3 regions of the Mesorhizobium sp. M0514 genome follow, and region 1 is predicted to be linked to each of the others. Evidence: predicted binding sites of a transcription regulator. Region 1 holds the regulator's gene; each other region holds the start of a gene.
The links. Region 1 encodes LexA, which represses DNA repair genes until DNA is damaged. Its sites were predicted from a motif close to TGTTCNNNNTGTGTTCNG; they were not measured.
Positions count from the first base shown of each region.

Region 2: a site for LexA is predicted at 3,490-3,507, ahead of NKI61_RS03130 (DNA recombination protein RmuC). Genes of this name have one in related genera too.
Region 3: a site for LexA is predicted at 6,758-6,775, ahead of NKI61_RS03295 (YifB family Mg chelatase-like AAA ATPase). Genes of this name have one in related genera too.

Region 1 is NZ_JAMYQZ010000047.1:23,241-33,999, reverse strand. Features, by position in the region: gene gltX (glutamate--tRNA ligase) at 1-285, opposite strand, end outside; gene arr (NAD(+)--rifampin ADP-ribosyltransferase) at 746-1,162, shown strand; partial or broken gene NKI61_RS19575 (ComEC/Rec2 family competence protein) at 1,274-3,717, shown strand; gene lexA (transcriptional repressor LexA) at 3,711-4,493, opposite strand; gene NKI61_RS19565 (GntR family transcriptional regulator) at 4,699-5,463, opposite strand; gene kynU (kynureninase) at 5,631-6,878, shown strand; gene kynA (tryptophan 2,3-dioxygenase) at 6,985-7,821, opposite strand; gene NKI61_RS19550 (AMP-binding protein) at 7,818-9,443, opposite strand; gene NKI61_RS19545 (hormone-sensitive lipase) at 9,604-10,437, shown strand; gene NKI61_RS19540 (molybdopterin molybdotransferase MoeA) at 10,484-10,759, opposite strand, start outside.
Region 2 is NZ_JAMYQZ010000004.1:88,643-99,401, reverse strand. Features, by position in the region: gene NKI61_RS03145 (cation diffusion facilitator family transporter) at 1-732, shown strand, start outside; gene NKI61_RS03140 (GFA family protein) at 810-1,214, shown strand; gene NKI61_RS03135 (class I SAM-dependent methyltransferase) at 1,296-2,102, shown strand; gene NKI61_RS03130 (DNA recombination protein RmuC) at 2,204-3,457, opposite strand; gene def (peptide deformylase) at 3,561-4,091, shown strand; gene fmt (methionyl-tRNA formyltransferase) at 4,097-5,047, shown strand; gene NKI61_RS03115 (GNAT family N-acetyltransferase) at 5,044-5,550, shown strand; gene truA (tRNA pseudouridine(38-40) synthase TruA) at 5,562-6,317, shown strand; gene NKI61_RS03105 (hypothetical protein) at 6,314-6,919, opposite strand; gene dapE (succinyl-diaminopimelate desuccinylase) at 6,922-8,112, opposite strand; gene NKI61_RS03095 (2-dehydropantoate 2-reductase) at 8,228-9,241, shown strand; gene NKI61_RS03090 (hypothetical protein) at 9,300-10,070, opposite strand; gene NKI61_RS03085 (DUF805 domain-containing protein) at 10,092-10,496, opposite strand; gene dapD (2,3,4,5-tetrahydropyridine-2,6-dicarboxylate N-succinyltransferase) at 10,493-10,759, opposite strand, start outside.
Region 3 is NZ_JAMYQZ010000004.1:123,926-134,684, reverse strand. Features, by position in the region: gene NKI61_RS03310 (hydantoinase/oxoprolinase N-terminal domain-containing protein) at 1-1,931, shown strand, start outside; gene NKI61_RS03305 (malate synthase G) at 2,056-4,224, shown strand; gene NKI61_RS03300 (outer membrane protein) at 4,410-5,045, shown strand; gene NKI61_RS03295 (YifB family Mg chelatase-like AAA ATPase) at 5,130-6,662, opposite strand; gene NKI61_RS03290 (glycosyltransferase) at 6,907-7,971, opposite strand; gene NKI61_RS03285 (glycosyltransferase family 2 protein) at 8,155-9,228, shown strand; gene gshB (glutathione synthase) at 9,319-10,272, opposite strand; gene NKI61_RS03275 (GtrA family protein) at 10,353-10,727, opposite strand; gene NKI61_RS03270 (glycosyltransferase) at 10,732-10,759, opposite strand, start outside.

The DNA of each region.
Region 1 (10,759 bases):
GCCCAGGCGCACCAGCTCCTCGGCCACCTCACGGTGGCGCGGCGCGCGCTCGAACTGCGATATGGCCTCACCGTCCCAGGAAAGGCCGAGCCAGGTCAGCCCATCCAGAATGGCCTGTGTCGCCGCCTCGTTGAAGCGTTCGCGGTCGGTGTCCTCGATGCGCAGCACCATCGTGCCGCCGGTGTGCTTGGCGTACAGCCAGTTGAACAGCGCCGTGCGCGCGCCGCCGATATGCAGATAGCCGGTGGGCGAGGGGGCAAAACGGGTGACGACCGTGTCGGACATGGAACTCTCGGGAAGCTTGGAAAGCGGGGCGTGATCGCGCGGACTTTCGCGCTTTGCGCGTTCATGTAGCATAGGAGGTCTGGGGCGCAAGGGGCAGACCCGATGGCTGGACGAGGCCGGGGCACGTCGGCAATTATCGGTTGCGTCAACAGGCCGGAGCCTTGTAGCACAAAATCTGTTCGCACCTCCGCGCAACCTCATTTGGCAGCAGCGTCAATGTCTGGGTTTCATTCGGCTGCAGCGTCCGTCACAGTGCCTGGAACATCGCTGCGACGGTGGTAGCCCCCTCTGACGAGCGGACATTTCTTCACGGATGCGGCACTGCCCGACTACAACGCCGCCGTGACAGCGTTGGCTTGGTCACGCATATTGACCTTTCTGCAATCATTATCGTGAACACCGCAACTGTGTGCAGGCCGGTCTCGCCACGAAGGAGGCATGATTGAAAGAAGGACTACCGATGACCGAAAACGCCGACCATACGGAGGGTGATCCGTTCTACCATGGTACCCGGGCGGATTTGAAACCCGGGGATCTGCTGAGCGTCGGCCACCCTTCCAATTTCAGAGGTAAACCACTGTCATGGATCTATTTCACCCAGACACTGGAAGCCGTCATCTGGGGAGCAGAGCTTGCAACGGGTGACGGTCGTCAAAGGATTTACATCGTAAAGCCGACGGAGTTTTTTATGGATGACCCTAACCTGACCGACAAAAAATTTCCCGGTAATCCGACGAAATCCTACCGCTCCCGTGATCCGTTGCTCATCCTGGGTGAACTCGGTGAATGGCAGGGTCATACACCGGAACAATTGAAGGCAATGCACGATGGGCTTGCTCGCCTGAGAGCGGAGGGCCAGGATATGATTGAGGATTGAGCGTCCTTGCCAGGTGATGGTCGATTCCGGCGCGGTGGACGTGATCACGCGGACTTTCGCGCTTTGCGCGTTCATGTAGCATAGGGGTCTGGGGCGCAAGGGGCAGACCCGATGGCTGGACGTGGCCGGGGCACGAAGGAAGGCGAAGGCGCCGAGGCAAGCGTCAGCGAACGCTCGCTGTTTGCCGATAGTCCCTATGCCGAGCCGCTGCCTGAGCCGCATCCCGGCGTCGCGCCTGCGCTGCCCGGTCACGCGTTGCCGGCGCAAGTCACAGCGCCCGGATCTATCGCCCGTCTGCGCAGACGGCTTCGCCGTCCGTCATGGCCCGCGCTCCGCCGCAGCCTTGCCGTGGCCGCCAACACGGAGCTCGACCGGGGCGTCGCCTTCCTGCTGGTGCCGGTTTTCCTGGCGGCCGGCGTCATCATTTATTTCTCGCTGGCCGGCGAGCCCGGCTTTGCGCAGCCAATCGCCATTGTGGTGCTGGCGACATGTTGCGCTGTCGCCACGCGATCGCGGCCGAGGACGCATCTGTTCTGCATGGCCGCGATGCTGTGCGCGCTCGGCGTCGTCGCCGCCAAGGTCGAGACCTGGCGCGCCGGAACGCAGATGCTCGGCTCCGAGATCCAGACACGGCTGACCGGCCGCGTCGTCAGTCTCGAACAGATGGAGAGCGGGCGCATCAGGCTGGGCTCGACGTGGTTTCGACCGCTTACCCCAAGCTGCGCTACGCCCCGGAGCGGGTCAGGCTCTCGGCGCGGACCGTTCCCGCCGATATGACCGCCGGCTCCCTGATCACCGGCTATGCCAGGCTGTTGCCGCCGACCGGTCCGGTGCGGCCGGAGAGCTACGATTTCTCCTTCGACAGCTATTTCACCGGTATCGGCGGCAGCGGCTTCTTTCTCGGCAATCCGAAAACCATTGCTACGCAGGGACCGCCGCCGCTGGCCGCGCGGCTCTCCTCGGCAATCGAGAACGCGCGCGAAAACATTGCCGACCATATCAGGGGCAAGATCGGCGGCGCCGAAGGCGAGATTGCCGCGGCGTTGATTGTCGGGGTGCGCGCCGGCATCCCGGACGAGGTCAACGAAGCGATGCGGCGCACCGGCATCTACCACATCATCTCCATCTCCGGCCTGCACATGGCGCTGGTTGCCGGCACCATCATGGCGTTGCTGCGTGGCGCCTTTGCGCTGTTTCCCGATTTCTCCTCGCGCCGGCCGGTCAAGAAATATGCGGCCGCGGCAGCGCTTGTCTCGATCGCCGCCTATCTCGTCATTTCAGGCGTCGTGGTCGCCGCCGAGCGCAGCTTCATCATGCTGGCGGTCATGCTGGTCGCGGTACTCTTCGATCGTGCCGCGCTCACCATGCGCAATCTGGCGATCTCGGCCATCGCCGTTATCCTGGTGTCGCCGCATGAAGTCGTCGGTCCCAGCTTCCAGATGTCGTTTGCCGCCACTGCCGCCCTTGTCGGCGCCTATGCCGGCTGGGCCGATTACCGCGCCGACAAGGTGAGAACGCCACCGGCAAAGCGCTCCTTCGTCGGCTTCCTGTCGCGAAAATTCGCGCTGGCCATGGGCGGCCTCGCCATGACCTCGATCATCGCCGGCAGTGCAACCTTGCTGTTCGCCATCTGGCATTTTCAGCGTGTGTCGCCGCTCAGCCTGATCGCCAATCTAGCCGTGATGCCGATTGTATCGTTGATCGTCATGCCCTTTGCCGTGCTCAGCGCACTGGCGATGCCGTTCGGCGCCGACGGGCCGCTCCTCTATGTGATGGGCAAGGGTCTGATGGCGATGATCGCTATATCGGCCTGGATTTCCGAGCGCTCGCCGGTCGACGCCGTCGGGCTGATCTCCATCCGCTCGGTGCTGTTGGTGGCGGTCGCCCTCGTCATCGCCACCATGGCCACCACCTGGCTCAGGCTGGCGGCCGTGCCTTTCGCGCTGGCCGGCCTGTTGACGGTGCCGCAGGTGCTTACGCCCGACGTGCTCATATCCGAGGACGCACATCTGGTGGCCATGCCGATAGGTGGCGGCGAACTCGCCCTCAACCGCAAACGCTCCAACGAATTCACCACGGACAATTGGAAACGGGCGCTGCGGGCCGAAACCATTATCCCGCCCGAGATTTTCGAGGCAACAGATACGCGGTTCGATCTCGATCCGCTCGATCTGCCGCCCGGGTCGCCCTTCTATTGCATGGGCGATCTCTGTATCGCCCGACACCCTTCCGGAGCCATTGTAGCCCTTGCCAAAGACCGCAAGACGGCGCGGCCGGCCTGTGCCTTCGCGAGCCTGATCGTCATCGATGACGCCACCGCCTACAATCCGTGCCGCGACCCGCTGGTCCTGGTCGTGACGAAGAAGCAGCTGGCCCGCGACGGCAGCGCCGCTGTCTTCTTCGATCCGCAATCGGCAGCGGCAGCGCCAACCATCCGCTTCGCCGTCGACAAGCCGTATCGGCCCTGGCACGAGCAACGCCGCTTCTCCCGCGAAGCGCGCGGCCTGCCGCCTTACAACCAGCGTGAAAAGTACAAACCCAAGCCGGCTCAGTAGCGCCGGATCAGCCCGACCAGCTTGCCTTGCACCTTGACCCTGTCGGGGCCAAAAATGCGGGTCTCGTAGGCCGGGTTGGCGGCTTCCAGGGCGATCGAGGCGCCCTTGCGGCGGAAGCGTTTCAGGGTCGCTTCCTCATCGTCGACCAACGCCACCACGATCTCGCCGGGGCTGGCTGTGTTGGCATTGCGGATGATGACCGTGTCGCCATCGAAAATGCCGGCCTCGATCATAGAATCGCCCTTGACCTCGAGCGCGTAGTGTTCGCCGCCCATGATCATGTCGGGCGGCACCGAGATCGAATGGGTCTGATGCTGGATGGCGTCGATCGGCACGCCGGCGGCGATGCGTCCCATAACCGGGATTGAAATCGCGGAAACGGCATCGTCATTGCCGGCCGACATCGAACGCGACGGCGAGCCCGGCTTGATCTGGCGGCCGAGACCGCCTTGGCCCATCGCGCCTTGTCCTTGGCCGCCGTGCCCTTGCCCGGTTTGACCAAGACTGCCCTGAATGACGCTCGGCGAAAACTTCCTCGCCGCATTGAGACCTGGTGCGATCGAGTCGGGCAGCCGCAGCACTTCCAGCGCGCGCGCCCGGTTCGGCAGCCGGCGAATGAAACCGCGCTCCTCAAGCGCCGTGATCAGGCGGTGGATGCCGGACTTGGAGGCGAGGTCGAGCGCTTCCTTCATCTCGTCGAAGGACGGCGGGATTCCGCTCTCCTTCAGGCGTTCATGGATGAACATCAGAAGCTCATGTTGTTTGCGCGTTAGCATCGCGGCCCCCAAGGGTTCTGAAACCAGAATCAGAAAAAACAAACCCAGAACAAACACTATCTGTTCCAGTTGTGTTCCGCAACCTTTTAAAGTTTAATGAATGTGTTGACGTTTTGTTCAGCGTAACGTTCGGCGCTGCGAGCGCCGCCTGCGCCCAGTTGCCAGCAACGGGGTGAAACGAAGACAAAGTGCCCTGCGTCGTCGGCTACGATCGCCGCTTCCTTTTCGGACGGGGCTGCGCAGCATCCGCGCCGGGTTCACTCTGGGCATAGACCTGCAGCGTGTAGCCGATGTGAGCGGTCATCAGAGTTTTCGCACGTTTGACGTCGCGATCGAGGGCCGCTTCCATCAGGGCGGTATGGTGTTCGATCGCCACGGCGTCGCGCAGGGCCGCCACGGCCTTCCGGTGTCCATCCGTGCGGCCGGCGGCGGCGCGCAGCGTCGGGGCCAGACCCAGAAAGCGGTGATGGCGATGCAATTGGTCGGAAATCGTCGCATTGAAGCGCAGCAGCCAGCTGGATGTCGCGGCACTGAGCAGCGCCGCATGGAAGGCATCGTGTTTTTCGGACCACGCGTCGACCGCATCATCCGATGGATCGTCGAGAACAGACCCGCACCGTGAGAGACGATAGTGGGCGGCAACGACCGCGTCTTCCCACTCACGGTCGCCCTTCTCGATCGATTCCACCAGCAGGGGCAGTTCGACCACCAGCCGCGCACGCGCCAAATCCTCGAGCTCCGCCCGAGAGACGGGAGCGACCGCAAACCCGCGGTTGCTGATGGCGGTCACAAGCCGTTCCGCCTCCAGCCGCGACAGCGCCTCGCGCAACGGCGTCCAGCCGATGCCGTAGGTGTTGCGCAGCGTGCTCAGCTTCAACGGCGCGGCAGGCGCCAGCTGGGTCGCAAGAATATCGCGCCTGAGCAGGCGATAGGCCACTTCCGTCTTCGAGGTCTGCTCGTCATCCAGCATCGTGATCCATCAGACATAAACGCTCGGCGGATCATTATATATCAAAGCCTTTCAATGGGTGAATTATATATAATGTTTGACAGTTCAAGGGCGACCACTCAAGGTCGCCGGCATGTTTGGGCGGCAGGCTCCGCCGCGCGCGTTTGTCCATGGAGGGGCGCCGGATCATGAGCACGACACCCGATCTCGCTACAATCGAAGCAATGGATGCCGCCGATCCGCTGCGCTCCATGCGTGAACGCTTTGTCTTGCCGCAAGGCGTGATTTATCTCGACGGCAATTCGCTGGGTGCCGCGTCACCAGCCGTCTTCAGCGAATTGCAGCAGGCCGCCACGCAGGAATGGGCGCACGACCTCATTCGCGCCTGGAACACGGCTGGCTGGTTCAACATGCCGGTGGAACTGGGAGATCAGCTCGGACGACTGATCGGCGCGGCTGACGGGCAGACGGTGGTCTGCGACACAACCTCGATCAACGTCTACAAGCTGCTGCACGCCGCGCTCGGCATGCGGCCGGCTCGGTCGGTCATCGTTGCCGAGGGCGACAGTTTCCCGACCGACCTCTACATGGCCGAAGGCGTCGCCTCGACCCGGCCGGGAACGCGGCTGCGGCTGGAGGGCGTCGACGCGGCCGCAATCGAGGAGCTGATCGACGACAGCGTTGCCGTCATCCTGGTCAACCACGTCAACTACAAATCCGGCCAGTTGCGCGACATGGCGGCGCTGACGCGCAAGGCACATGACGCCGGCGCGCTGATCATCTGGGATCTCTGCCACACCGCCGGCGCCTTGCCGGTCGAACTCGACCGTGCCAATGCCGATTTCGCTGTCGGCTGCACCTACAAATACCTCAATGGCGGCCCGGGCTCGCCGGCCTTCATCTACGCGGCCGAGCGCCACCATGGTGACATCAGCCAGCCGCTCAGCGGCTGGTGGGGCCATGCGCGGCCGTTTGCCTTCGAGCAGGGCTTTGCCGTCGGCAGCGGCATCCGCCGCTTCCTATGCGGAACGCAGCCGGTGCTGTCGATGCGGGCGCTCAAGGGCGCGCTCGATATCTGGAACGACGTCGACATGGCGGCGGTGCGCAGAAAAAGCATCGCGCTGACCGACCTGTTTATCCAGCTCGTCGAAGCCAGATGCGGCGCCTACGGGCTTGAACTGGAAAGTCCTCGCGACGGCAGCCAGCGCGGCAGCCAGGTGTCGTTCCTCCACCCGCATGGCTACCAGGTGATGCGGGCGCTGATCGAGCGCGGCGTGATCGGCGATTTTCGGGCGCCGTCGACCATCCGTTTCGGCTTCACGCCGCTCTATGTCGGTTATAGCGATGTCTGGCAGGCGGTCGAAGCGCTGGAGGATATTTTGCGCACCGGCGCCTGGCAGGACGCCCGCTTCGCGGTGAAGACCGCGGTTACCTGAGAAACTAGAGCAATTTCAGGAAAAGTGTGAAGCGGTTTTCCGTCCGCAATTGCGTCAAATCAAAGAGCTAGAGCATTTCGCCGTTTACGTTAAACGGCGAAATGCTCTAGAGCCGGGTACGGACCGTCCAGAGCTCCGGAAACAGCACGACCTCCAGCATCTTCTTCAGGTAGGAGGCGCCTGAGGTGCCGCCCGTGCCGCGCTTCAAGCCGATGATGCGCTCGACCGTTGTGACGTGGTTGAAGCGCCAGCGGCGGAAATAATCCTCGAAGTCGACCAGCTTCTCGGCCAGTTCGTAGAGCATCCAGTAGCGCTGCGGGTCGCGGTAGACGGTTTGCCAGGCAGCCAGCACTTCTTCGTTCTCGACGCGCGTCTCGCGCCAGTCCGTGCGACTGGCGTCGGCGCCGATGTCGAAGCCATTGCGCGCCAAAAGCAGAAGCGCCTCGTCATAGAGCGACGGCGTGGCCAGGATGGCTTCCAGCCTGTCCGTAAGGTCGGGCCGGTGCTTGTGCGGCCCGAGCATGGCAAGGTTGCGGTTGCCGGCCATGAACTCGATGGCGCGGTACTGCCACGACTGGAAGCCCGAGGATTGGCCGAGCGCGTCGCGAAACTCGGTGTATTCGCTTGGCGTCATCGTGCGCAGCACGTCCCAGGCATTGTTGAGCTGCTCGAAGATGCGCGCGACGCGAGACAGCATCTTGAAGCTCGGTTCGAGGCGGTCGGCGCGGATAGAGCGGATCGCGGCGCCGATCTCGTGCAAAGCGAGCTTCATCCACAATTCCGATGTCTGATGCTGGATGATGAACAGCATCTCGTCATGGGCCGAAGACAGCGGCGCCTGCGCATCGAGCACCTTGTCCAGCTGCAGATAGTCGCTGTAGGACATCCGCTCCTTGAACGACATCTGCGCGCCATCGGACGCCGGATCGTGCGGCTTAATCAATTGCTCTTCTCCGCGCGCAACCGGAAGCGCTGGATCTTGCCGGTCTGGGTTTTGGGCAAGGCGTCGATGAACTTCACCGAACGCGGATATTTGTAGGGCGCGATCGTTGCCTTGACGTGGTCCTGCAGGCGTTTGACGGTCAATGCGTCCGGCGAAACACCTTGCACAAGCACGATATGCGCCTCGACGATCTGGCCGCGTTCACCGTCCTCGGCGCCGGTCACCGCGCATTCGGCGACGTCGGGATGCGAGAGCAGCGCCGCTTCGACCTCGGGGCCGGCGATGTTGTAGCCGGCGCTGACGATCATGTCGTCGGAACGCGCGGCGAAGTGGAAGAAGCCATCCTCGTCCTGCGTGAACGTATCGCCGGTGAGATTCCAGCCGTCGCGGACATAGTCCTTTTGCCTGGCATCGGCCATGTAGCGGCAGCCGGTCGGGCCGCGCACCGCCAGCCGGCCAGTAGAGCCGCGCGGCAACTCCCGCATCTCGTCATCGACGATGCGTGCCTGATAGCCGCCGACGGGTTTGCCGGTGGAGGCCGGCTTCATGTCGTCGAAGCGGTTGGAGATGAAGATATGCAGCATCTCGGTGGCGCCGATCCCATCGAGGATCGGCTTGCCGGTCTTCCGCGTCCATTCCTCGAAGACAGGCGCCGGCAGCGTCTCGCCCGCCGAAACCGCGACGCGCAGCGAGGACAGGTCAGCGCCTTCATCCATCGCCTTGAGCATGGCGCGATAGGCTGTCGGCGCGGTGAAGGAAATGGTCGCTTTGTAAGTCTCGATGATGTGGATCATGTTGGGCGGCGTCGCCTGTTCCAGCAGCGTCGCCGCGGCGCCGAAACGCAGCGGGAAGATGGCGAGCCCGCCAAGACCGAAGGTAAAGGCAAGGGGCGGGGAACCGACGAAGATGTCGTCGGGCGTCACCTCCAGGATTTCGCGGGCATAGGCGTCGGCGATGATCAGCAGGTCGCGGTGGAAATGCATCGTCGCCTTCGGCACGCCGGTGGTGCCGGAGGTGAAGCCGAGCAGGGCGACATCGTCGCGGCCGGTGTTGACGGCAGTGAAGGTGACCGGCTTGTCGAGGGCGGCGCGGTCGAGTTCCGCGTCATGGTTGGCCGTGCCGTCGAAGCCAATGACCTGCTTGAGATACGCACTGCCCTTGGCGCAGGCGGTCATCTCGTCCATCAGCCTCGTATCGCAAAGTGCGACCGTGATTTCCGCCTTGTCGACGATCTTGGCGAGTTCGCCGGCACGCAACATCGGCATGGTGTTGACGACCACCGCGCCCACCTTGGTGGCGGCCAGCCAGCAGGCGACCATGGCCGGATTGTTGGACGAGCGGATCAGCACCCGGTTGCCCGGCTTGACACCGTAATTCTCGACCAACGCATGGGCGAGCCTGTTGGTCCAGTCGGACAGTTCCTTGTAGGTGCGGCGGCGGCCATTGCCGATCAGCGCGGTGTGGTCGCCGAAGCCTTTTTCGACCAGCCTGTCGGTCAATTCGACGCCGGCATTTATGTGGTCGGGATAGTCGAAGCCGTCGAGCAAAAACTCCGGCCATTGCTCCGGCGGCGGCAGGTTGTCACGCGTGAATGTGTCGATATGCGCTGATGGCCCAAGCATTTTCGGCTGCCCCTGTCTGCCTCGCGCCCATGGCTGAACAAGGCGCAGGATCGCACCAGTCGAAATTTGTTTCAAGCCTAAAATGTTTTTAGGTCGCAGCATTGACGCCGCCCTGTTCGGCGGCCATTCCTGTCGACTGAACTGAAGCCATCCGGGAGGGATGCAGATGCTCGAACATCGTGTTGCCGATTGGGACAATGCCTACGCCAACGGCGACAACATTGCCGGCAGCAATCGCTGGCCGGCCGCGTGGGACACACCGGCACAGGCTTTTCGCGACACAATGTCGGCGTCCGGTCGGGCCAAGCTCGACATCTCCTATGGCGACAGTCCACGCAACAGGCTCGATCTGTTCCTTCCCGATGTCATGCCCAAAGGGCTCGTCGTCTTCATCCATGGCGGTTACTGGAAGGCGTTCGACAACAAGCCATGGTCGCATCTGGCCAACGGCGCGGTTGCCAATGGCTTTGCCGTGGCAATGCCGACTTACACGCTTTGTCCCGACATACGCATTTCCGGCATCGTCAGGGAAATCGCGGCGGCGATCGGCAAAGCGGCGACGATGGTCGGCGGGCCGGTGATCCTGACCGGGCATTCCGCCGGCGGCCATCTCGCCTCCAGGATGGTGACGACAACGACGCCTCTGGCCGCCGATGTGGCCGGCCGCATACGCAATGTCGTCTCGATCTCCGGGGTTCATGATCTGCGGCCGATCATGCGCACGGGGATGAACGCGACACTGGCCATCGATGAAGCGGAAGCACTGGCCGAAAGCCCGGTTCTGCTGCGCCCCATGCAGGGCGCGCGCATCACCTGCTGGGCCGGCGGCGGCGAGCGGGCGGAGTTCCTGCGCCAGAATGCGCTGCTTGCCAACATCTGGATCGGCCTCGGCGCCACGACCAGCACAGTGGTCGAGCCGGACCGGCATCATTTCAGCATCGTCGACGGGCTTGCCGATCCGACACATCCGCTGACGCGGACATTGCTGGCGTAGTAACAAACAGTTTATCTGTTAGATTTAAAGGCTTAAATGCGCGACCTCAGCGCAACATCAGAACGCTGCAAGCAGCGCCTGCTTCTGCCGCCGGAGCGAAGGGCTCGCGCACGATCAGGCCGTTGGCGTCGGCCAGCATTCTCAGCATCGAGGAATCCTGGATGCCAAACGGCGTCGCCACCAATGCGCCGGCTTCTTCCCGGACCACGGCGCGCACATAGTCTTGCCTTAGATCATTGGCCGGCATCGCGGCGCCAAGCTGAGCCTGGCGGATGTCCTGCCGGTGGGGACGGCCGCCGAGCTGCGCCAATAACGGCTTCAG
Region 2 (10,759 bases), on a different contig from region 1:
CGCGAGCTGTATTTCTGGAGCTTCATTGTCGCCCTGCTCGTCTTTGCGCTCGGCGCTGGCGTGTCCTTCTATGAAGGCGTCGTCCACATCATGGCGCCTGAGCCGGTCGCCAATCCCAAAATCAACTACATCGTGCTTGGCCTTTCGATGCTGTTCGAGGGCAGCTCCTGGTACGTGGCGCTGAAGGAGTTCCGCCAGCAGAAGGGCAAGCAAGGCTGGCTGCAGGCCGTGCAATCGAGCAAGGATCCGAGCGTCTACACGATCCTGTTCGAGGACAGCGCCGCCCTGCTCGGTCTGTTCGTCGCCTTCGCCGGCATATTGGCGGCCGAACTCCTCGACATGCCCGAACTCGACGGCGTCGCCTCGATCGGCATCGCGATGATCCTCGGCGCCACCGCCATCTTTCTGGCGCGCGAAAGCAAGGGATTGCTCATCGGTGAGCCGGCCTCGCCGGAAGTGCAGGCCAAGGTGCTGGCCATCGCCCAGCAGGATCCGGCAGTGCAGCGGGCCAACGGCGTTCTCACCGTCCATCTCGGCCCGCAACAGATCGTCGCTGGGCTGAGCATCGAATTCGAGGACCATCTGACGGCGCCTGAGATCGAAGCCTGTGTCGAGCGCATCGAGGCGCTCTTAAAAAAAGAAATGCCGGAGATCACCAGACTGTTCGTCAAGCCGCAGACGACCGGAACCTGGGAGCACCGGCGCAAGCAGGTCGAGGCGGCGTCGGACTAGTTCTGGACCAGCAGTCCACCGTTGGCCCCATCGCCTGGTCCCGCTAAGATCACCCGACGGATTTCGGAGAATCAACCATGAAAATCGATGGTGGGTGCCATTGCGGCGCCATAACTTATGAAGCAGACGTCGACCCGGAAAAGACCTCTATCTGTCATTGCACCGACTGCCAGCAACTGACCGGTACCGCCTTTCGTGTCACTGTTCCCGCGCCTGAGGATCATTATAGGATCACAAAGGGCACACCGAAGGTTTATATCAAGACGGGATCGAGCGGCGCCAAGCGTGCCCAGGCGTTCTGCGGCGACTGCGGTTCGCATCTTTACGCAACGTCGGTTGGCGACGGGCCGAAGGTCTATGGGATCAGGGCGGGGACCGCGCGGCAACGCGAGGATCTCGTTCCGACCCAACAGAAATGGCACCGATCGGCCCTGCACTGGCTTCCGGATTTCGAGGGCGTAAGCATCGTAGAGGCGCAGTAGCACCTGCCTCCCGGTTAAACGCGGCCCAAACCAGCCAACAATGTGCTAGGCTAGCCATCAAACGGATGGCGGGGGATAGCAATGTCGGAAACGGACAAAGTGTTTGCCGGCTCGATTCCGGAAAACTACGACCGCTACATGGTGCCGCTGATCTTCGAGCCGTTCGCCGCGGATTTGGCACGACGGGCAGCGTCCTTGTCGCCCGGCGCCGTCCTGGAAGTCGCCGCCGGCACCGGCGTTGTCACCCGCGCATTGGCTCCAAAACTGTCTCCCGGCGTAAGCTATGTCGTGACCGACCTCAACCAGCCTATGCTCGACTACGCGGCCTCGCGACAAGCTCCCGACAGTCGTATACATTGGCGTCAGGCGGATGCTCTGGCGCTGCCGTTCGAAGATGCGGCTTTCGATCTCGTTTGCTGTCAGTTCGGCGCGATGTTCTTTCCCGACCGAGCCGCCGGCTATCGCGAAGCAAAGCGGGTCCTGAAGACCGGCGGCCATTTCCTGTTCAACGTGTGGGATCGCATCGAAGACAATGTATTCGCCAATGATGTGACGAATGCTCTTGCGGAGATTTTTCCGAACGATCCGCCCCGCTTTCTCGCCCGCACGCCGCACGGCTACAATGACATTGCATTGATCCGCGGCGAGTTGGAAGCCGCAGGTTTCTCCCGTGTGGTGATCGACACGAGGGCCGAACAAAGCCGTGCCTCCTCGCCGCGCCTTCCGGCGGTTGCCTATTGCCAGGGAACTCCGCTTCGCAACGAAATCGAGGCCAGAGGAAAACTGGAAGCCGCAACCGATCACGCCGCGTCCGTGATTGCAGCCAGACACGGCAGCGGCGAGGTTGCGGCCAAGATCCAGGCGCACGTGATCGTGGCTACGGTCTAATGCATGGCGCCCAGAAGTGTGCCGCGGTTCTGGGACAACGACATGCATCAAAACAAAGACTTTTAAAGCGCGTCGTATGAATCCGTTCAGCGCGACGCGCTTTAATCGTCGCCTTCGACGACACGTAGCCTGAGCTGCCCCGTCTTGGAATCCGCCACCCGCACCCCGGCTTCGGCCTTGGCGGGTCCGCCACCGCGCACTTCGGCTTCGCTTTCGCCAAACTCCAGCGCTTCGATCTTTTGGCCGCGCTTGGTCACCTTCGACGTCGACACCAGTATCTCGTCGATATCCTTGGCCGACTGGCCAAAATGCGTCTGCAACCGGCGCACGCGTTCGTCGACGCGCGCGACGTCTTCCATCAGCCGGATCACCTCGCCCTGGATCAGATGCGCCTGTTCGCGCATGCGGGCGTCTTTGAGGATGGCCTGGATGACCTGGATCGACAGCATCAAAAGCGACGGTGAGACGATGATGACACGCGCCCGGTGCGCCTTCTGGACCACGGCGTCGAAATTCTCGTGGATTTCGGCGAACACCGATTCCGACGGCACGAACATGAAGGCGGTGTCCTGCGTCTCGCCCTGGATCAGGTATTTTTCCGAGATATCGCGGACGTGAATTTCGATGTCGCGGCGGAAAGCCTGGGCCGCGATCTTCTGTTGTTCGGCGCCATCGGCGGCGCGGATGGCGTTCCAGGCTTCCAGCGGAAACTTGGCGTCGATGGCAAGCTGCGGCGCACCGTTCGGCATCCTGACCAGGCAGTCGGGACGGCTGCCGTTTGACAGCGTTGCCTGGAACTCGTAGGCGCCCATCGGAAGGCCGTCGGCGACGATCGCCTCCATGCGCGACTGGCCGAAGGCGCCGCGCGTCTGCTTGTTGGACAGGATCGCCTGCAATTGCACGACCTGGCCGGCCAGCGACTGGATGTTGCCTTGCGCGGTGTCGATGACCGCCAGCCGTTCCTGCAGTTTGGCGAGGCTCTCATGCGTCGATTTGGTCTGTTCGGTCATGGTTTGACCGAGCCTGCCGGTCATGGCGTCGAGGCGCTGGCCGATCGACTGGTTGAGTTCGGCCTGCCTTGCGCCGAACACGTCGGCGATGGCGCCCATGCGGCCCTGCATCTCGGCCTGGCTTTGCAAAATGCCGGCCATCCGCGCCTCGGCGTCGCGGGCGTGGTCGGCGGCTTCCGCCGCGGCGATGGTGCGCGCCTTGGCCGATCGCCACAGCGCCACGACAAGCGCCAGGAACAGGCCGAGAAACACCAGCGCGCCGAGGGTCAGTGCATGGCCGAGCGTGATCGTCGTGGCGCCAAGCCGGGCAACGGGTTCGGAAAGGATGGTGCTCAGGTCGTTCATCCCGCCAGCATAGCCGATTCGCAGACCTGGCACAGATCAAAACGTGAACGAGACCGATTCGCACCGGTTGACGCTTCTCCTGCGACGTTTTAGGTGAGGCGCCATGTCGATCAAGCCGCTCATCATCCTTCCCGATCCCATCCTGCGCCAGGTTTCCAAACCAGTCGAACGCGTCGACGCGCCTTTGCGCAAACTGGCCGACGACATGCTGGCGACGATGTATGATGCGCCGGGCATCGGCTTGGCCGCAATCCAGATCGGCGAGCCGCTGCGCATGCTGGTCATCGACCTCGCCAAGGAAGACGAGCCAACGGCGCCGCATGTGTTCATCAATCCCGAAATCCTCGAAAGCGCCGACGCCCGCTCGGTCTACGAGGAAGGCTGCCTGTCGATCCCGGACTATTACGCCGAGGTCGAGCGTCCCGCCTCGGTGCGCGTGAAATATCTCGACCGCGACGGCAAGCTGCAGGAGATCGAGGCCGAAGGCCTGATGGCGACCTGCCTGCAGCACGAGATCGACCATCTCAACGGTGTGCTGTTCATCGACCACATCTCGAAGCTGAAGCGCGACATGGTGGTCAAGAAGTTCAAGAAGCTCGCCAAGGACAAGGCGCCGGGCAAGCTGGTGGGATAGGGAAGATGCCGCTTCGCGTCATCTTCATGGGCACGCCGGAGTTTTCGGTGCCGGTGCTGCGCGCGATTGCCGAGGCCGGGCACGAGATAGCAGCCGTCTACACCCAGCCGCCGCGCGCCGCGGGCCGCCGCGGGCTGGAACTGACACCGTCGCCGGTGCAGCGCGAGGCTGAGCGGCTGGGCATCGAAGTGCGCACGCCGCTGTCGCTGAAGGGCGAGGCCGAGCAAGCTGCTTTCCAGGCGTTGCGTGCCGATGTCGCGGTCGTCGTCGCGTATGGTTTGCTGTTGCCGAAGGCTATTCTGGAGGCTCCGCGCCTCGGCTGCCTCAACGGCCACGCCTCGCTTTTGCCGCGTTGGCGTGGTGCAGCTCCCATCCAGCGCGCCATTATGGCCGGCGACGTCGAGACCGGCATGATGGTGATGCGCATGGAAGAGGGCCTGGACACCGGTCCGGTGGCACTGGTTGAAAAATGCGCCATAGAGCCCGATATGACGGCCGGCGATCTGCACGACCGCTTGATGAATATTGCTGCCACGCTGATGGTGGAAGCGCTGTCCCGATTCGAGACAAATACCCTGGCATCGACTTTGCAGGCGGCTGACGGGGTGACCTACGCCAGGAAAATCGATAAGTCGGAGACACGTGTGGACTGGACGCGCCCGGCTGCGGAGGTCCACAATCACATTCGCGGGCTGTCGCCATTCCCCGGCGCCTGGTGCGAGGCCGACATCGGCGGCCGCACGGAACGGCTGAAACTGCTTCGCTCCACGCTTTCTGAAGGTACGCTTTCTGAAAGCATGGGCGAGTCGGGAGGAATTCTCGATGACCGGCTGACGGTCGCCTGCGGGTCGGGCGCGGTCAGGCTGGTCGAAGTTCAACGGGCGGGCGGAAAGCCTGCTGCCGCGAAGGAGTTTCTGCGCGGGGCCAAGATCGAAAAAGGAATGAAGTTCTCATGAGCATGATGTCGATACGCGGCGCGACGCCGCGGGACCGCGAGGCCATACGCCTGGTCGAGGAACACGCATTCGGCCAGCAGGCGGAGGCCGGGCTGGTCGACGCTCTGGTCACCGGCGGCGACGCCGTTGTCGAACTGGTGGCGGAAGAAGACGGCCAGGTGGTCGGCCACATCCTGTTTTCCAGGCTGTTCGTCCAGAACGGCGGCAAGCAGTTCGCAGCCGTGGCGCTGGCGCCGTTGGCGGTGGAACCTTCGTTCCACGGCTCGGGCATTGGCGGTGCGCTGATCCGCGAGGCGCATATCCGCCTCAGGGATGCCGGCGAGACGCTCGCCGTTGTGTTGGGCGATCCGGCCTATTACGGCCGCTTCGGCTACAATCATGCGCGGGCCGAAGAGTTCGAGAGCGAATATCAGGGCGAAGCGCTGCAGGCGCTGGCCTGGGGTGACGCACCCGAAAAAGGCAAACTGGTCTACGCCCAGGCCTTTACCGCACTCGCCGCCTGAACGAAGGGTGTATGCCGCGTTTTCGTCTCGATATCGAATATGACGGCAGCCTCTTCGCCGGCTGGCAACACCAGGCGGATCAGCCTTCGGTGCAGCAGGCGATAGAGCAGGCGATCGAGAAATTTTGCGGTGAGGCGGTGCGGATACGCGCCGCCGGCCGCACCGACGCCGGCGTGCATGCGACCGCCCAGGTGGCGCATGTCGACCTCGCCAAGGCATGGCCAAACGACAAGGTGCGCGACGCCGTCAACGCGCACCTGCAGGCGGCCGGCGCGCGCATCGCCATCCTGCAGGCCACGGTTGTCCCCAATGAGTTCGACGCCCGTTTCTCGGCCACCGGACGGCACTATCTCTACCGCATCCTCAACCGGCGCGCGCCTGCAGCGATGGAAAAGGGCAAGGTCTGGTGGGTGCCGAAGCGGCTCGATGCGGACGCCATGCACGAAGCGGCGAAAGTCCTGCTCGGCCGACATGACTTTACCACCTTCCGCTCGACGCAATGCCAAGCCAACAGTCCGGTGCGGACGCTGGAGCGGCTCGATGTAAGCCGCCAGGGCGACCTGATCGAAGTCAGGGCCTCGGCGCGCTCTTTCCTGCACAACCAGGTGCGCTCCATGGTCGGTTCGCTGAAACGCGTCGGCGACGGCGGCTGGACCGCCGCCGACCTCAAGGCAGCGCTCGCGGCGCAAGACCGCGCCGCCTGCGGCCAGGTGGCGCCGCCCGACGGGCTTTTTCTCGTCGGTGTAGACTATCCGGAAAAGTTCTAAGCCGGAGCGGCGGTCGGCACAGTGATGCCGAGCAGCGCCACCAGGCCGAACAAGACGGCCAGAGACACCACCAACATGCCTGCGAACACGGCGCTGCCGACAGCCGCGCCCTTGCCGATCGCGGCGTTGGTCATCCGCCAGGAGAGTACCAGCGACAGCACCACCAGAACCAGCCACACCAATTCGGCAACCGGGTTGCCAGACGGCAGGAAAAGCCTGATCAGCGCTGAAGGCAGCAGCATCCAGGCAGTGATCGCCGACGCCCAGTTGCTGGCGACGACATAGTGGACGAAGCGGTCGCCGATGCCGGCGCGCGATGCGACCAGGGCAAGCACAACCAGGGGCAGCAGCCACGAGCCGAGGTCGACGGTCGCCAGGCGAATCAACATGCCCAGCCGGCCGGCGAACGCATTGGGATCGCCGATCTCGTTGGCCGTGCCGACCCAGCCGACGATCATCGCCGGCGCGGCGACGACGATGGCGAAGAAGGAATTCCAGAAGCCGTCCGCCGAAAGGTCGAGCAGCCGCAAGCCGTCGGCCTTTCCGAGCATCAGCCGCCAGGCGCCGTTAAGCGATGAAGAGGTCTCGTCAACCGAAAGCATGATCAGCCCTGCTCGAACCAGTCATCGATGAAGCGCTGGTAGATTTGGGTCAGCGTCTCGAGGTCGGCCAGTGCGACGCGCTCGTCGACCATGTGCATGGTCTTGCCGACGAGGCCGAACTCGACCACCGGGCAATAGTCCTTGATGAAACGCGCATCCGAGGTTCCGCCCGAGGTGGACAGCGCCGGCTCCTTGCCGACTGTCGCCTTGATCGACCCGCGCAGCGTCTCGATCAGCTTGTCGTCGCGCGTCAGGAAGACATGGCTCGGCCGGTCGCGCCAGATCAGCTCGTAGTCGACCGGCGTCTTGCCGGTCCGGTATTTCTTGCGCTTCGCCGCCTGGTCGAGGCGGTTATGGATCTCGGCCTGCACCGTCTCGGCAGTCCATGTGTCGTTGAAGCGGATGTTGAAGGTGGCTGTCGCCTTGGCCGGAATAACATTGGTCGCCGGGTTGCCGACATCGATCGAGGTCACTTCCAGATTGGTCGGCTGAAAATCCTTCGTGCCCTTGTCGAAGACGGGCGACAGCAAGGCGTCGACCAGGCTGATCAGGCCGCGCACCGGATTGTCGGCGAGCAATGGATAGGCGACATGGCCCTGGCGGCCGTTGACCGTGACACTGCCCGACATCGAGCCACGCCGGCCGATCTTGATCATGTCGCCGAGCGTGTCCGGATTGGTCGGCTCGCCAACGATCGCGGCGTCCCATCTCTCGCCCCTGGCCGCCGCCCAGTCGAGCAGTTTTGTCGTCCCGTTGATCGCCGGCCCCTCCTCGTCGCCGGTAATCAGCAGCGAGACCGAGCCTTTCGGACCACCCTTTTTCTCGACATGGCGCGCCACGGCGGCGATGAAACAGGCGATGCCGCCCTTCATGTCGACGGCGCCGCGGCCATACATCTCGCCCTTGGCGATCTCGGCGGCGAAGGGCGGATGCGTCCACGACGCCTCGTCGCCCGCCGGCACCACGTCGGTATGGCCGGCAAACATCAGATGCGGCCCATTGCCGGAGCGACGCGCGTAGAGGTTCTCGATGTCGGGGGTGCCGTCTTCGGAAAACACCGGGCGTTCGACGGAAAAGCCGAGCGGCTTCAGCATGCCTTCCAGGGCAGCCAGCGCGCCGCCCTCGGCGGGCGTTACGGAGGCGCAGCGTATGAGGGTCGCGAGGTTGGCGGCGGGATCGGTCGGCAGTTTCATGGGCAAACCGATAGTCGAAAGCGAAAGGCCTGTCACGGCCAGAGATGATGACCGGTCCTGCCGCCGACATTATGGTTTTCCTGTCGTATAGTGCAGGCCAACACGAGATAATCGCATGGCCAACGCCGAAAAGACCATCGTCATTGCCGGCGCCGGCAGCATCGGCTGCTATGTCGGCGGCTGCCTGGCGCTGGCCGGACGCAAGGTGGTGTTTTTGGCACGGCCAAGCATCGCGACGGTCTTGCTGGACGGCGGCCTGCGCATCACCGATCTCGATAATCGCGACCGATCCATCCGGCCGGAGTCCGTCACCACTGATCCCGCCGCTGCCCTGGCCAGTGCCGACGTGGTGCTGGTGACGGTCAAGAACGGCGCTACCGAGGAGATGGCGTCGCTTGTTGCCGGACATGCGCGCGGCGAAGTCGTGGTGGTCAGCCTCCAGAACGGCGTCGGCAATGCCGACCGGTTACGCGCCGGGCTCGGTGGACGGACTGTGCTCGCCGGCATGGTGCCGTTCAATGTCGTCCAGTCGGCCATAGGCAATTTGCCGCTTCACGTGCATCGCGCCAGCAACGGCAAGGTCATGATCGAAGATGGCGTGACCGGCCTTGCCGGCCTTCTCGAAGTCGAAGGGCTTGGCGTGGAAACCCATCCCGACATGAAAGCCGTGCAGTGGGGCAAGCTGCTGATCAACCTCAACAACGCGCTTGTCGCCTTGTCCGGCCTGCCGCTGGCGAGCGAACTTGCCGACCGCCGCTGGCGGCGGATCCTGGCCGGTCAGATCGACGAGGCCCTGGCGGCGATGAAGGCGTTACATATCGCGCCGGCACGAATCGGCGGCTTGCATCCCGTCCTGCTGCCGAAACTGCTCCGGCTGCCGGACTGGCTGTTCCGGCTGGTCGCCCGCCGCATGCTCGCCATCGACCCGCAGGCGCGTTCGTCGATGTGGGACGACCTCCAGCGTGGTCGGCCGACCGAGATCGGTGACCTGCAGGGGGCCGTCCTGAGCCTCGCCGAAAAGGCCGGCACGCCGGCGCCTCTGCTGAAGCGGGTCACCGTGCTGGTGCGGCAGGCCGAGCGGGAAAAGCGCGGCTCACCCGGGCTGACGCCGGAAACCGTCACTGGATAGTCTACTTGCCGCGAGCCTCGGGCCTTGGCCCGCAAAATAGGCGCGTAGGCCCGCCGCGTCACAGCTTTGGTGCGCGCCTCGGAGCCGGCGCTTTGCTCGCCGAGCCTGGCGCCGGCAGGGGCTGCGCAGCCGGGTGGTTCTCGATCAGCGTGATCTTCTGCCAGATCTTGCGCGACAGGTTGGACGCCAGGTTCTCGACGTCGTTGACGCCGTCGATGACCACATCGTCATTGACCGACTGCGCAAACAGCGCCGCGATCTTGCCGGTGATCGACAGCATCTCCGAGCAATAGTCGAGGTAGCGCGCCAGGTCGGCGGCATTGGTGATGCGCGCCGGCGAATGCGCGGTCGGCCTGAAATTGGCGGACAATGCTGCCGGATCCTTGGTCAGCTGGTGCATGTCGATGACATGGATCAGCGATCTCAACCCATGCAGCTGGCGAAACACCCGCTTGCGCTTGATGCGCTCCTCGGTGCGGATCAGCGCCAGCAGGCCGAGCACGGCAAGGATCATCATGTTGATCGTGGCTTCGATGCCTTGCACCGACTGCACCGCATCGTCGGCCTGCGAGATATGGATGAGCGGCAGGATGGTGCCGACGAACAGGAAGATCAGCGCGCCGGCGGCAACTGCGGCGACGATGGCGCCGCGCAGCCACCAGATCGGCGCTTCCAGCGCCTGCGCCGCCTTGGCCAGGTCGCGCGACAGCGACACCAGTTCGGCGGCGACGCCGCGCAGGCCGGCATCGGGAAAACGCTCGGCGACGCGCTCTTCCAGCCGCTCGGCGGTGTCGATGATCAGTTTCGGATCAAGCGTGCGGTAGCGCATGGCGAGATATCCGGTCGGCGCTCATGGTTCAGCCGGCGCGTTGCTGCGCTTGCCGTAGCGGTTCGGACCGGGGTCACCCCGGAAACACGCTAGAACGATGAGAAGAATGGGGCCGATGATAAGAGAGATCAACGCGTAATAAGTCGGCTTGCCGAAATCATGAAACCGCTTTGCGGTTACCGCAAAGCTCGACCATGTCGAGATCAGCAAAACGACCCAGAACACAAGTGCCCAGTTCTGGCTGGTTGCGGTGCCGGGTTCCAGTCTCGACAACTGGTAGAGCGGGAAAAACTGTGCAAGCACCAGCAGCAGCCCGGCGAGCACGTAGGCACTTGGGCTGACGCGCCCTGAGAGGCTGAAGAAAAGCCAGGGAAGTGGTGGTGTGTTGGGCAATCTGGAGCGCTCTGGTTGCTCGGACAGGATCAATCACGCAGCAGCTCGTTGATCGAGGTTTTCGACCGGGTCTTGGCATCCACACGCTTGACGATGACGGCGCAGTAGAGGCCAGGGCCCGGCTCGTTGTTCGGAAAGGCCTTGCCCGGCATCGAGCCGGCGACGACGACCGAATTCGGCGGCACCTCGCCATAAAACACTTCGCCGGTGGCGCGGTCGACGATCTTGGTCGACTGGCCGATGAACACACCCATTCCGAGCACCGAGCCTTCGCGCACGATGCAGCCCTCGACCAC
Region 3 (10,759 bases), on a different contig from region 1:
AAGGCAAGGTGCTGGCCAAGGCCAAGGCGCTGACCACGCGGCACGATCTTGCCGTCGGCATTTCCGGCGCGGTCGATGCGGTGCTGGGAAAATCGGCCACCGATCCGGCCGCGATCAAACTCGTGTCGATGTCGACGACGCTCGCCACCAATGCGCTGGTCGAGGGCCAGGGTGGGCGTGTGGCGCTCATCATGATCGGCTTTACCGGGGCCGACCTTGCGCGCGACGGGCTGAAGACGGCGCTCGGCACCGATCCGGTGGTGTTTTGTCCGGGCGGCCATGACGTGCACGGCAATGCGGCCAAGCTCGATCTGTCGGGGCTGGAAGCAGCACTCCCTGAACTCGGCGCCTCGGTGTCGGGCTTTGCCGTGTGCGCCTATTTCGCCACCCGCAACCCGGCGCATGAACTCGCCGCGCGCGACCTCATCCGCGAAAAGACCGGCCTGCCGGTGACCGCCAGCCATGAATTGTCGGCCAAGCTCGGCGGTCCGCGTCGCGCGCTCACCACCTTGCTCAACGCCAGGCTGATCTCGATGATCGACCGGCTGGTGGCGGCAACCGAAGGATTTTTGGAAGCCCGCAACATCGCAGCGCCCCTGATGGTGGTGCGCGGCGATGGCGCGCTGGTTTCGGCGGCGTTTGCCCGCCAGCGGCCGATCGAGACCATCCTCTCCGGCCCGGCCGCCAGCCTGGTCGGCGCCCGCCACATGACGGGCCTGGACAACGCCATGGTGTCCGACATTGGCGGCACCACCACCGATGTCGCCGTGCTCGACGGCGGCCGTCCTCGGCTCGATCCCGAAGGCGCCACTGTCGGCGGCTTCCGCACCATGGTCGAGGCGGTCGCCATGCGCACCTTCGGCCTCGGCGGAGATTCCGAAGTGGCGCTGGAAGATGGCGCGCTCAACCCGAAAATCCTGCTCGGGCCGCGCCGCCTGGTGCCACTGGCGCTGGCCGGCATGATGCATGGTGCTTCAGTGACATCGGAGCTCGAGCGCCAGCTCAGGGCGCCCAACCCCGGCCGCATGGACAGCCGCTTTGCGTTGCGCACCGGCGTGCCGGACAGGCTCGCCGCCGGCCTGACCGCGCCCGAGGCGAAACTGTATGAACTGATTGGTGCCGTGCCGCTCGCCATCGACAGGCTGCTCACCTCGAACGCCCAGAACGCCACGCTGAACCGGCTGGTCTCGCGCGGTCTTGTGCATATCTCGGGCTTCACCCCCTCGGACGCCGCCCATGTGCTCGGCAAGCAGGCCAACTGGGACCCGCTTGCGGCCCGGCTCGGCGCCGAACTGTTTGCCCGCAAGCGTGATGGGCGAGGCCAGTACATCGCGCCGTCTCCGGAGGTGATTTCCGAACGCGTGCTGCTGACGCTCACGCGCTGGTCGGCCGAATACATTCTGGAGACAGCCTTTGCCGAGGATGGGCTGGATGGCGCCGCCACCGTCGCGCATGCGCTGGTGCAGCGCGCCGTCGATTCCCATCCCGGCATCGCAAGGCTCAGCGTCGCGCTCGATCGTCCGGTCATTGGCCTCGGCGCCTCGGCGCCGCTGCACTATGCCGGCTTGGCCGAGCTGGTCGGTAATGAGTGCGTGGTGCCGGAGGATACCGATGTCGCCAACGCGCTCGGCGCCGTCGTCGGCCAGGTCCGCGTCTCGGCCGAAGCCCGCGTCAGCCAGCCCAAGGAAGGTTTGTTCCGGGTCGCGTCGGGGCAAACGGTGCGCGACTTCACCGACGAGGCCGAGGCGATCGCGGCAGCGGAGGCTGATGTGCGGGCGATCGTAGCCGCGCGCGCGAAGGATGCCGGCACGGATAATGCCGAGATCGACGTTTCGACCGAGTTCGAGGTGTCTACGGTTGAGGCCCAACGGATGTTTATCGAAGCGCATGTGGTGGCGGTTGCATCGGGTCGGCCGAGGATCGCGGTTTAGGGTAATCTCCCCCACGAGGGGGGAGATCAGCAGCTTCAAAATCCCCGGCTTCACCCTAAGCTGAATTGACCCTTCACCCCTGACATGCCAAAGGCCGCAAAGCCTTTCATCTGGAGAAGCCCTGATGACCGATCGCGTCGAGATCGCCGGATTGCGGATTGCCCGCGAACTGCATGACTTTGTCGGCGAGGCGCTGCCGGGTACCGGTATTGCCGCGGACGTTTTCTGGAACGGCTTTTCGGCCATAGTGCATGATCTGGCGCCGAAGAACCGAGCGCTGTTGGCCAAACGCGACGCCATGCAGGAACAGATCGACGCCTGGCACCGCGCCAATGGCGCGCCCATCGATATGGAGGCCTACAAAAGCTTCTTGCGTGAGATCGGCTATCTCGTGCCCGAAGGGCTGGCCTTCTCCGTGTCGACCGACAATGTCGACCCCGAGATCGCCACCGTTGCCGGGCCGCAGCTGGTGGTGCCGGTGATGAATGCGCGTTATGCGATCAACGCCGCCAATGCCCGCTGGGGCTCGCTCTACGATGCGCTCTACGGCACCGACGCCATTGCCGAGACCGGTGGCGCCGAGAAGGGTAAAAGCTTCAACCCCGTGCGCGGCGCCAAGGTGGTTGCCTGGGCGAAGAGTTTTCTGGACGAGTCCGTGCCGCTCACCTCGGGCAAATGGGCCGGCGTGAACGGGCTGACGGTTTCGGGTGGCACCTTGCGGCTCGGCGCCGGCGCCGGCGGCACCACGCTGGCCAACCCGAAACAATTTGCCGGCTATCGCGGCGACGGCGCCAACCCGGAAGCCATCCTGCTGGTCCAGAACGGCCTGCACATCGAGATCCTCATCGACCGCACCAACCAGATCGGCCGCACCGACCCGGCCGGCATTGCCGACGTGATCCTGGAATCGGCGCTGACCACCATCCAGGACTGCGAGGATTCGGTCGCGGCGGTGGATGCCGAGGACAAGGTCATCGTCTACCGCAACTGGCTCGGCCTGATGAAGGGCGATCTGGCGGAGGAAATCAGCAAGGGCGGCAAAACCTTCACGCGCAAGCTCAATCCGGACCGCGCCTGGACTGCGCCCAGTGGTGGCGCGCTGAGCTTGCCTGGCCGCTCGCTGATGCTGGTGCGAAACGTCGGTCACCTCATGACCAATCCGGCCATCCTCGACCGCGATGGCAACGAGGTGCCGGAAGGCATCTTGGATGCGGCGATGACGGCGCTGATCGCGCTGCACGATGTCGGCGCCAACGGGCGTCGGATGAATTCCCGCGCGGGCTCGATGTATGTGGTGAAGCCGAAGATGCATGGGCCGGAGGAAGTCGCCTTCGCAGTCGAGATTTTCGACCGCGTCGAAGCGCTGCTCGGTATGGCGGCAAACACCATCAAGATGGGCATCATGGACGAGGAGCGGCGCACCACCGTCAACCTCAAGGAGGCGATCCGCGCCGCCAAGGAACGCGTCGTGTTCATCAACACCGGCTTCCTCGACCGCACCGGCGACGAGATCCACACCTCGATGGAAGCCGGGCCGATGATCCGCAAGGGCGACATGAAGCAGGCCGCCTGGATTTCCGCCTACGAGGCGTGGAATGTCGACGCCGGGCTCGAATGCGGGCTGGCCGGTCATGCCCAGATCGGCAAGGGCATGTGGGCGATGCCCGATCTGATGGCGGCGATGCTGGAACAGAAGATCGCGCATCCCAAGGCCGGCGCCAACACCGCCTGGGTGCCGTCGCCGACGGCGGCGACGTTGCACGCCACGCACTATCACAAGGTCGATGTCCATGCCGTCCAGGCGGCGCTCAAGAGCCGGCCGAAGGCGAAGCTCGATGATATATTGTCGGTGCCGGTGGCGGTGCGGCCGAACTGGACCCCCGACGAGATCCAGCGCGAGCTCGACAACAATGCGCAAGGCATTCTGGGCTATGTCGTGCGCTGGATCGACCAGGGCGTCGGCTGCTCGAAAGTGCCCGACATCAACGATGTCGGCCTGATGGAAGACCGCGCCACGCTGCGCATCTCCTCCCAGCACATCGCCAACTGGCTGCACCACAAGGTTTGCTCCGAAATTCAGGTGATGGATTCGCTGCGGCGCATGGCAGCGATCGTCGACCTCCAAAATGTCGGCGACCCGCTCTACCGCCCGATGGCCACCGATTTCGACAATTCCATCGCCTTCCACGCCGCCTGCGACCTGGTGTTTAGAGGCCGCGAACAGCCGAATGGCTATACGGAACCGGTGCTGCACGCACGGCGGCTGGAGCTGAAGGCGAAAGAGCGGGCCTGATCCTGCGGCGGAAAGGCGTCGGCTGAGGCTGCGCAGCTTCGCGACCGCACTCGTGGGAAGACGCTGCCTCCATTGCCTGCAATCACTAATTTAGCCTGCAGCGTGACTGTTTTGACACAGGTTTCGCAAGGATTTGGGTGTATTGCTAAGACATTGATCAATTGATGGTCGGGTCGGGGACATCCATGCGGCTTTTTGCAGGAATTTTGCTGGTTGCGGGCATGACTGTGACCGGGGCCAATGCAGCGGATTTCGTTGAACCGGTAGCCTCCACCTATTCATGGACCGGCTTTTACATCGGCGCGAATGCGGGTGGCGCCTTTGGCAATATCGACGGCAACTTCATAGGCATCACTGGATCGGCCGACATCAGCGACTTCACCGGCGGTGTCCTGGTCGGTGCCAACTATCAATCCGGCCCGTGGGTTTTCGGTATCGAAGGCGACATAAATTATCTGGGCTTCAAGCAGGAATTCGACGACGGCGGTCTTTTTGCGCGTGCAAGTCTGGATGCCTACGGGACGATCCGGGGTCGCGTCGGCTACGCATTCGATCAGTTTCTGCCCTATGTCACCGCTGGCCTTGCCGTAGGCAATGTCAAGATCGACGAACATGTCTTCAACGAAACCGAAACCAAGCTTCAGACCGGATATGCGGTCGGCGGCGGTGCGGAATATGCTTTCAACAACAATTGGACCGTTCGCGCGGAATATCTATACGTCGACCTCGGCAAGAAGGATTTCGGGTTCGATCCCGTCGATCCTTACAACGTGAAGACGAATTTCAGCGTCGTTCGCGCAGCCTTCGCCTACAAGTTCTGACTTTTAGCAAAGCCAGACATCATCGGTTCTTGATATCGGTCCGGGCGGACAGCTAGCCATCCCGACAAAGCAGGCTAGGCTTCGTCACGCCGCCTGCGCTACCCGCTCCGACATCATGCGGTAGGAAATCGCCTCGGCCAGGTGGATGCGGCCGACGGCCTCGCTGGCGTCGAGGTCGGCCAGTGTGCGCGCCACTTTAAGCACGCGGTGATAGGCGCGCGCAGAAAAGCCGAGTTTCTCGCTGGCGTCTTTCAGCAGCGACAGGCCGGCTGCGTCCGGCGCGGCGATGTCCTCGATGACAGAAGGCGAGCAATGGGCGTTGGTGGTGGCGCTGGTGACGCCCAGCCGCTCGAACCGCTCGCGCTGGATGGTGCGGGCGCGCGCCACGCGCTGGGCGACCGCCGCGCTCTTCTCCGCCCGGTCGGGCCGGATCAGGTCGGCGGCCGAGACAGCCGGTACCTCGATCCTGAGGTCGATGCGGTCGAGCAGCGGGCCTGAGATGCGCGCCTGGTAGTCGGTGCGGCAGCGTTCGCCGCGCAGGCAGCGATAGCCGGGCTCGCCGGCCATGCCGCAACGGCACGGGTTCATCGCCGCTACCAGCTGGATGCGCGCTGGATAGGTGACGCGGTGGTTGGCGCGCGCGATCATGCAGTCGCCGGTCTCCAGCGGCTGGCGCAGCGCATCCAAGGTCTGCGGCGTGAATTCGGGAAACTCGTCGAGGAACAGCACGCCGTTATGGGCAAGCGATACTTCGCCCGGCCGTGCCCTTATGCCGCCGCCGACCATCGCCGCCATCGAGGCCGAATGGTGCGGGGCGCGGAACGGCCGTCGGTCGGTCAATTTGCCTTCGCCGAGTTCGCCGGCCACCGAGGCGATCATCGAGACTTCAAGAAGTTCCTTGGGCGCCAGTGGCGGCAGAATTGAGGGCAGCCTCTGCGCCAGCATCGATTTTCCCGAGCCGGGAGGCCCGACCATCAACAGATTGTGGCCGCCGGCCGCCGCCACTTCCAGCGCCCGCTTGGCGCTTTCCTGGCCCTTGATGTCGCAGAGGTCGGGCAGGTCGCGCGCCGAGACATGGATGCCGGGCTCGGGCCGCGACAGCACCTGCGTGCCGCGAAAATGATTGGCGATGGCAATCAGGCTGCGCGGCGCCAATATGTCGAAATCCTTGCCCGCCCAGGCCGCTTCTGGCCCGCAGCCGAACGGGCAGATCAGGCCCTTTCCCTCGGCATTGGCGCCGATCGCGGCTGGCAGCGCACCGGCCACCGCGGCAATGGTACCGTCGAGCGACAATTCTCCGAGCACGACATAGCTGGCCAGCATGTCGCCGGGAATAGCGCCGAGCGCGGCCATCAGGCCGAGCGCGATCGGCAGATCGTAATGGCTGCCTTCCTTGGGCAGATCGGCAGGCGCCAGGTTGACCGTCACCTTCTTCGACGGCATCGACAGGCCCGACGCATGCAGTGCCGCCTGCACGCGCTCGCGGCTTTCGGCCACCGCCTTGTCGGCCAGCCCAACGATCTGCATGCCGACCTTGCCCGGCGCGATCATCACCTGGACATCGACCGACACGGCCTCGATGCCCTGGAAAGCAACCGTGCGAACCCGCGCCACCATCTTGCTCTGCCCCCGGATATCGGCTCGCCTCGGCCTTGTGGTTCAGACCGCGAGCGACGTCAGGGACAAGACAACCATAGATTTCAGGCCAAGGCAAGAACATTACAGGAACATGCGATCGTGGTTGCAGCGCGCTGTGCCGGTTGCAAAAACGGAAGATGGTTAAGCAATGGAACGGCTGCTCCGCCTCCTCGACCGCGTTAACAAGGCGACTAGGCCCTTCGGCAATCTGAGGCTGTTGCTTCTAAGCGGTGATGAAGGCATCGACCGAACCTGAAAGCGATCGATCGATCGCGACCTGCGGTGGAAGCCACTCCATGACAGGATATCTGAAAGGCCAAGGCAGGGCGATCCGGCGCGAAGAGCCGCTCTCCAGAAAAATCTCGTTTACAAGGTCTATGAACCGCCCGCGGTCTCGTTCGATTCGTTTCAAAGTTTGCGAACGAATGTAATCCCGGGGAATTCGTCGCTCCTTCAGCGCTAAGACAGCCTCCGCGATGGATCGAGGATCGGGTGGAACTGTGAGCGAATAGTCGTCATCCAGATAAAGGTCTCGGCCGCCATGGTTCGGCGTCGTGACCACTGGAAGGCCCGCGAGAAGATATTCCGTGCTGGCGAACATTGGTCCTTCCAGGTGAGAGAGACAGATTCCCACGGCTGCACGATTTAGATGCGTGTTCACCTGAGCCGGTGCCAATCGGACCGGCTTGCCGGTGCCGTCAAACTCGTTGATAAAGACGTGATGCGGCGCGAGCTCCCTATGCCGATTTATTCGCGCTCTTTCCGACTCCGTCGTGGAGGACCCGCTTGAATCTCGATAGAAGACAAATGCGCAACGCTGGATGCCAAGCGACAAGTCATGGCGCTTCCACGGAGCCAGTTGCGCATTGTAGATTGCATCAAATTCTACAGGGACGTCATTGAGGGGCCTGAATATGTGTTCGGAGGTTGTTGACGTCTTGTTGTGCAGGACGGCGGCCTCGCCGGACTGATTCAACAGATCAGCCTCGGCCTGAGTGTTGGATAGGAAGATTAGCGAGTGACGGGGGTTCTTGAGTCTATGCAGAACGGCATAGGTCCGGATGGTTTTGACGCTAGCACTGTTTTCGATGGACCAGGTTGGCGAGATGAGAAACCAGGCGCGGTGGCCGCGTGGAAGGAAAGGCATATGACTTGCTAATCCGAGCGGCGTACCGGACATTCCCGAATAGGATATTAACGGATCGTCAGACAGCAAACTGGCCTGAAGAGCAGGTTGCGACTTCGCGGAAGGGTGCCCTTTTCTGAGTTTGTGGCCATGACGCAGCATGGCTCTGACAATCTCGAATTTGGTAGGAGGGCGATACCCGTGCTGTAGGGTCAACATGCGGCAATTGCGATCTTGAGTGCGGGGCAAAACTCGCTTCGACGAGAGAAACTTGGCAAAGAAACATCGCCAGTTGATCTACGGAATATCTCAGGCGATCAAATCTGGTGTACGGAGAAGCGCCTCTTGAAAGAAAACATCGTCCCAAGCGGGGCTGGTTCTCACATCGCGCTACCAACCGTATCCGTTTGCGTGGGCTGTTTCAATCAAGAGGCATTCATCGACACTGCGATCCGATCCGTAGCGGCGCAGACATACACTGCGTTCGAATGCGTGGTGGTCGATGATTTTTCGACCGACGGTTCCCGCCGAAGGATTGAAGAGTGTCTGTCCCAGCTTGGCGACAGTCGTTTCCGCTTTCTGCCCCGACTGCAAAATGGCGGGCAGTTGACAGCAATGATGACCGGGCTTGACGCGACAGCCGGGCCCCTGATCTCGTTCCTTGACGGTGACGATGCTTGGCATCCTGACTTCATAGAATGCCATGTGAGAGCGCATCTCAGCCACACCCGTATCGCGGCAATGTCGAGCTCCGATGAGGTGGTGATAGATATGGCCGGCAACCTGCTTGCGGGCGGTCATCCCGTATTCCACCTGAACGACCCGCGATCGATGCCGAAAATGAGCGGCTACCTGCATGTCGACACCGAAGCTGACCCAACATTATTATTTATTGATCGGGGTACCGTGGGTTGGTTTTGGTCAACCACATCGGGGATGATGTTTCGTCGAGCTCCGCTTGAAATCATGCGTCCATCCGATCCGCACGAGATAAGGATATGTGCCGATGGTTATATGGCTCGTGCCGCCCATATGATCGGCGGAACCGTGAGGATTGGGCGGGCTCTTGGCAGTTATCGGCTTCACGGCGGCAATGGCTGGGCGGACGGGCGCATCCTGGGTACCGGAGTTGGCCTCGGCAGGATGTCGCCTGATACTGAAATAGCGATACGGCGGGCACTGGCCAATCGTTGGTGCGAAGTGGCGCCGGGAATGGCGCATTTAATCTCCCGCCACTCAATGCGCAGGACCTTGGTCGACCTGATCGGACTGTCTGCGGCTTTTGCATTGCTGGAAAAGAACTCCGATGCGGGTTTTCTGCTGAAAGACTGGGCAACACCACAGCGAAAATTGCAGACCAGACTTATCGGTCTCCTTCCTCCGAAACTGAGGCCTCAGCGCTTCCGGGACATAGTTTGATTTGATGAGCCGCTTGCTCGGCAGTCTTACCCGATAAGAGCATCTTTCGATGCTTCTCTGGACCACCAAGGTCCTCCGTAGCAAGGCACACTACGCGGCCGAATTCCGCCGCTTTTCCTCCACCGCGTCCCAGAACAGGCTGGCGATATCCGCGCCACCGAAACGTTGCACTTCGCGCACGCCGGTTGGCGAGGTCACATTGATCTCGGTCATGTAGTCGCCGATCACGTCGATGCCGACGAGGATGAAGCCGCGTTCTTTCAAGGACGGGCCGATTCGGGCGCAGATCTCGCGTTCGCGTTCCGTCAGCTCGGTCTCTTCGGCGCGTCCGCCGACATGCATGTTGGAGCGCGAATCGTGGTCGGCCGGTACCCGGTTGATGGCGCCGACCGCTTCGCCGTCGATCAGGATGATGCGCTTGTCGCCCTTGCGCACGTCCTTGAGATAGCGCTGGACGATATAGGGCTCGCGCGACAGCTGGGCGAACATTTCGAGCAGCGAGGCGAGGTTGCGGTCATCCTCCTTGAGATGGAAGATGCCGGCGCCGCCATTTCCGTAGAGCGGCTTGACGATGATGTCGCCGAACTCCTTGCGGAAGGCGGCGACCTCCTGAGGATCCTTGGTGATCAGCGTTTCGGGCATCAGATCGGGGAATTCGGTGACGAAGATCTTTTCCGGACTGTTGCGCACCCAGGCCGGGTCGTTGACGACCAGTGTCTTGGGATGGATACGCTCCAGAATGTGCGTGGTGGTGATGTAATTCATGTCGAAGGGCGGGTCCTGGCGCAGCAGGATCACATCCATCTCCGACAGGTCGGTGCGCACTTTGTCGCCCAGCGTATAATGATTGCCCTTCTCGTCGCGGAGCTTCATCTCTTCGATGCGGGCAAACACCTTGCCGCCCAGCATCGACAGCCGGTCGGGCGTATAGTGGAACAGTTGGTGGCCGCGCCGCTGCGCCTCCAGCGACAGCGCAAACGACGTGTCGCCGGCGATCGAGACGGTGGAGACATGGTCCATCTGGACGGCGATTTTCAGGGGCATCTTCCGGTCTCCAGCAGGCTCTGTCGCCGATATACGGAACTTGGCGGCTTCTGCCAATCGCGCTTGCTTGGCCCAGACCTTTAACGGTCGAAGACCAGCCGGGAGTAACCGAGGAACGACAGCGCCATGGCGACCGGCGAGGCGACGGCAAGTGCGGCCAGCGGCGGCAGCGCCGGCAGCGCAAACAGGATGGCGCAGTAGATGAGATAGTTGACGATGCTGGTGGCGATGCCGACGCCGCCATAGCGCGCGCCCTCCTGCGCCACGCCGCGGCTCGACGGCGAAAAGGTCAGGTGCCGGTTGATCTGCCAGGTGACGCACAGCGCAAAGCCGATCGACAGGACACGGGCGACGAAGGGACCGAGCGGCGTCACCGCCAAGAGCAGCCAGAGCGCCGCGGCATCGGCCACGAAACCAACGCCGCCGGCCAGGACGAAGCGGACGAGCCGGCTCACGGCCTCAGGCGGCCCGGGGCGTCTTGCCCGGT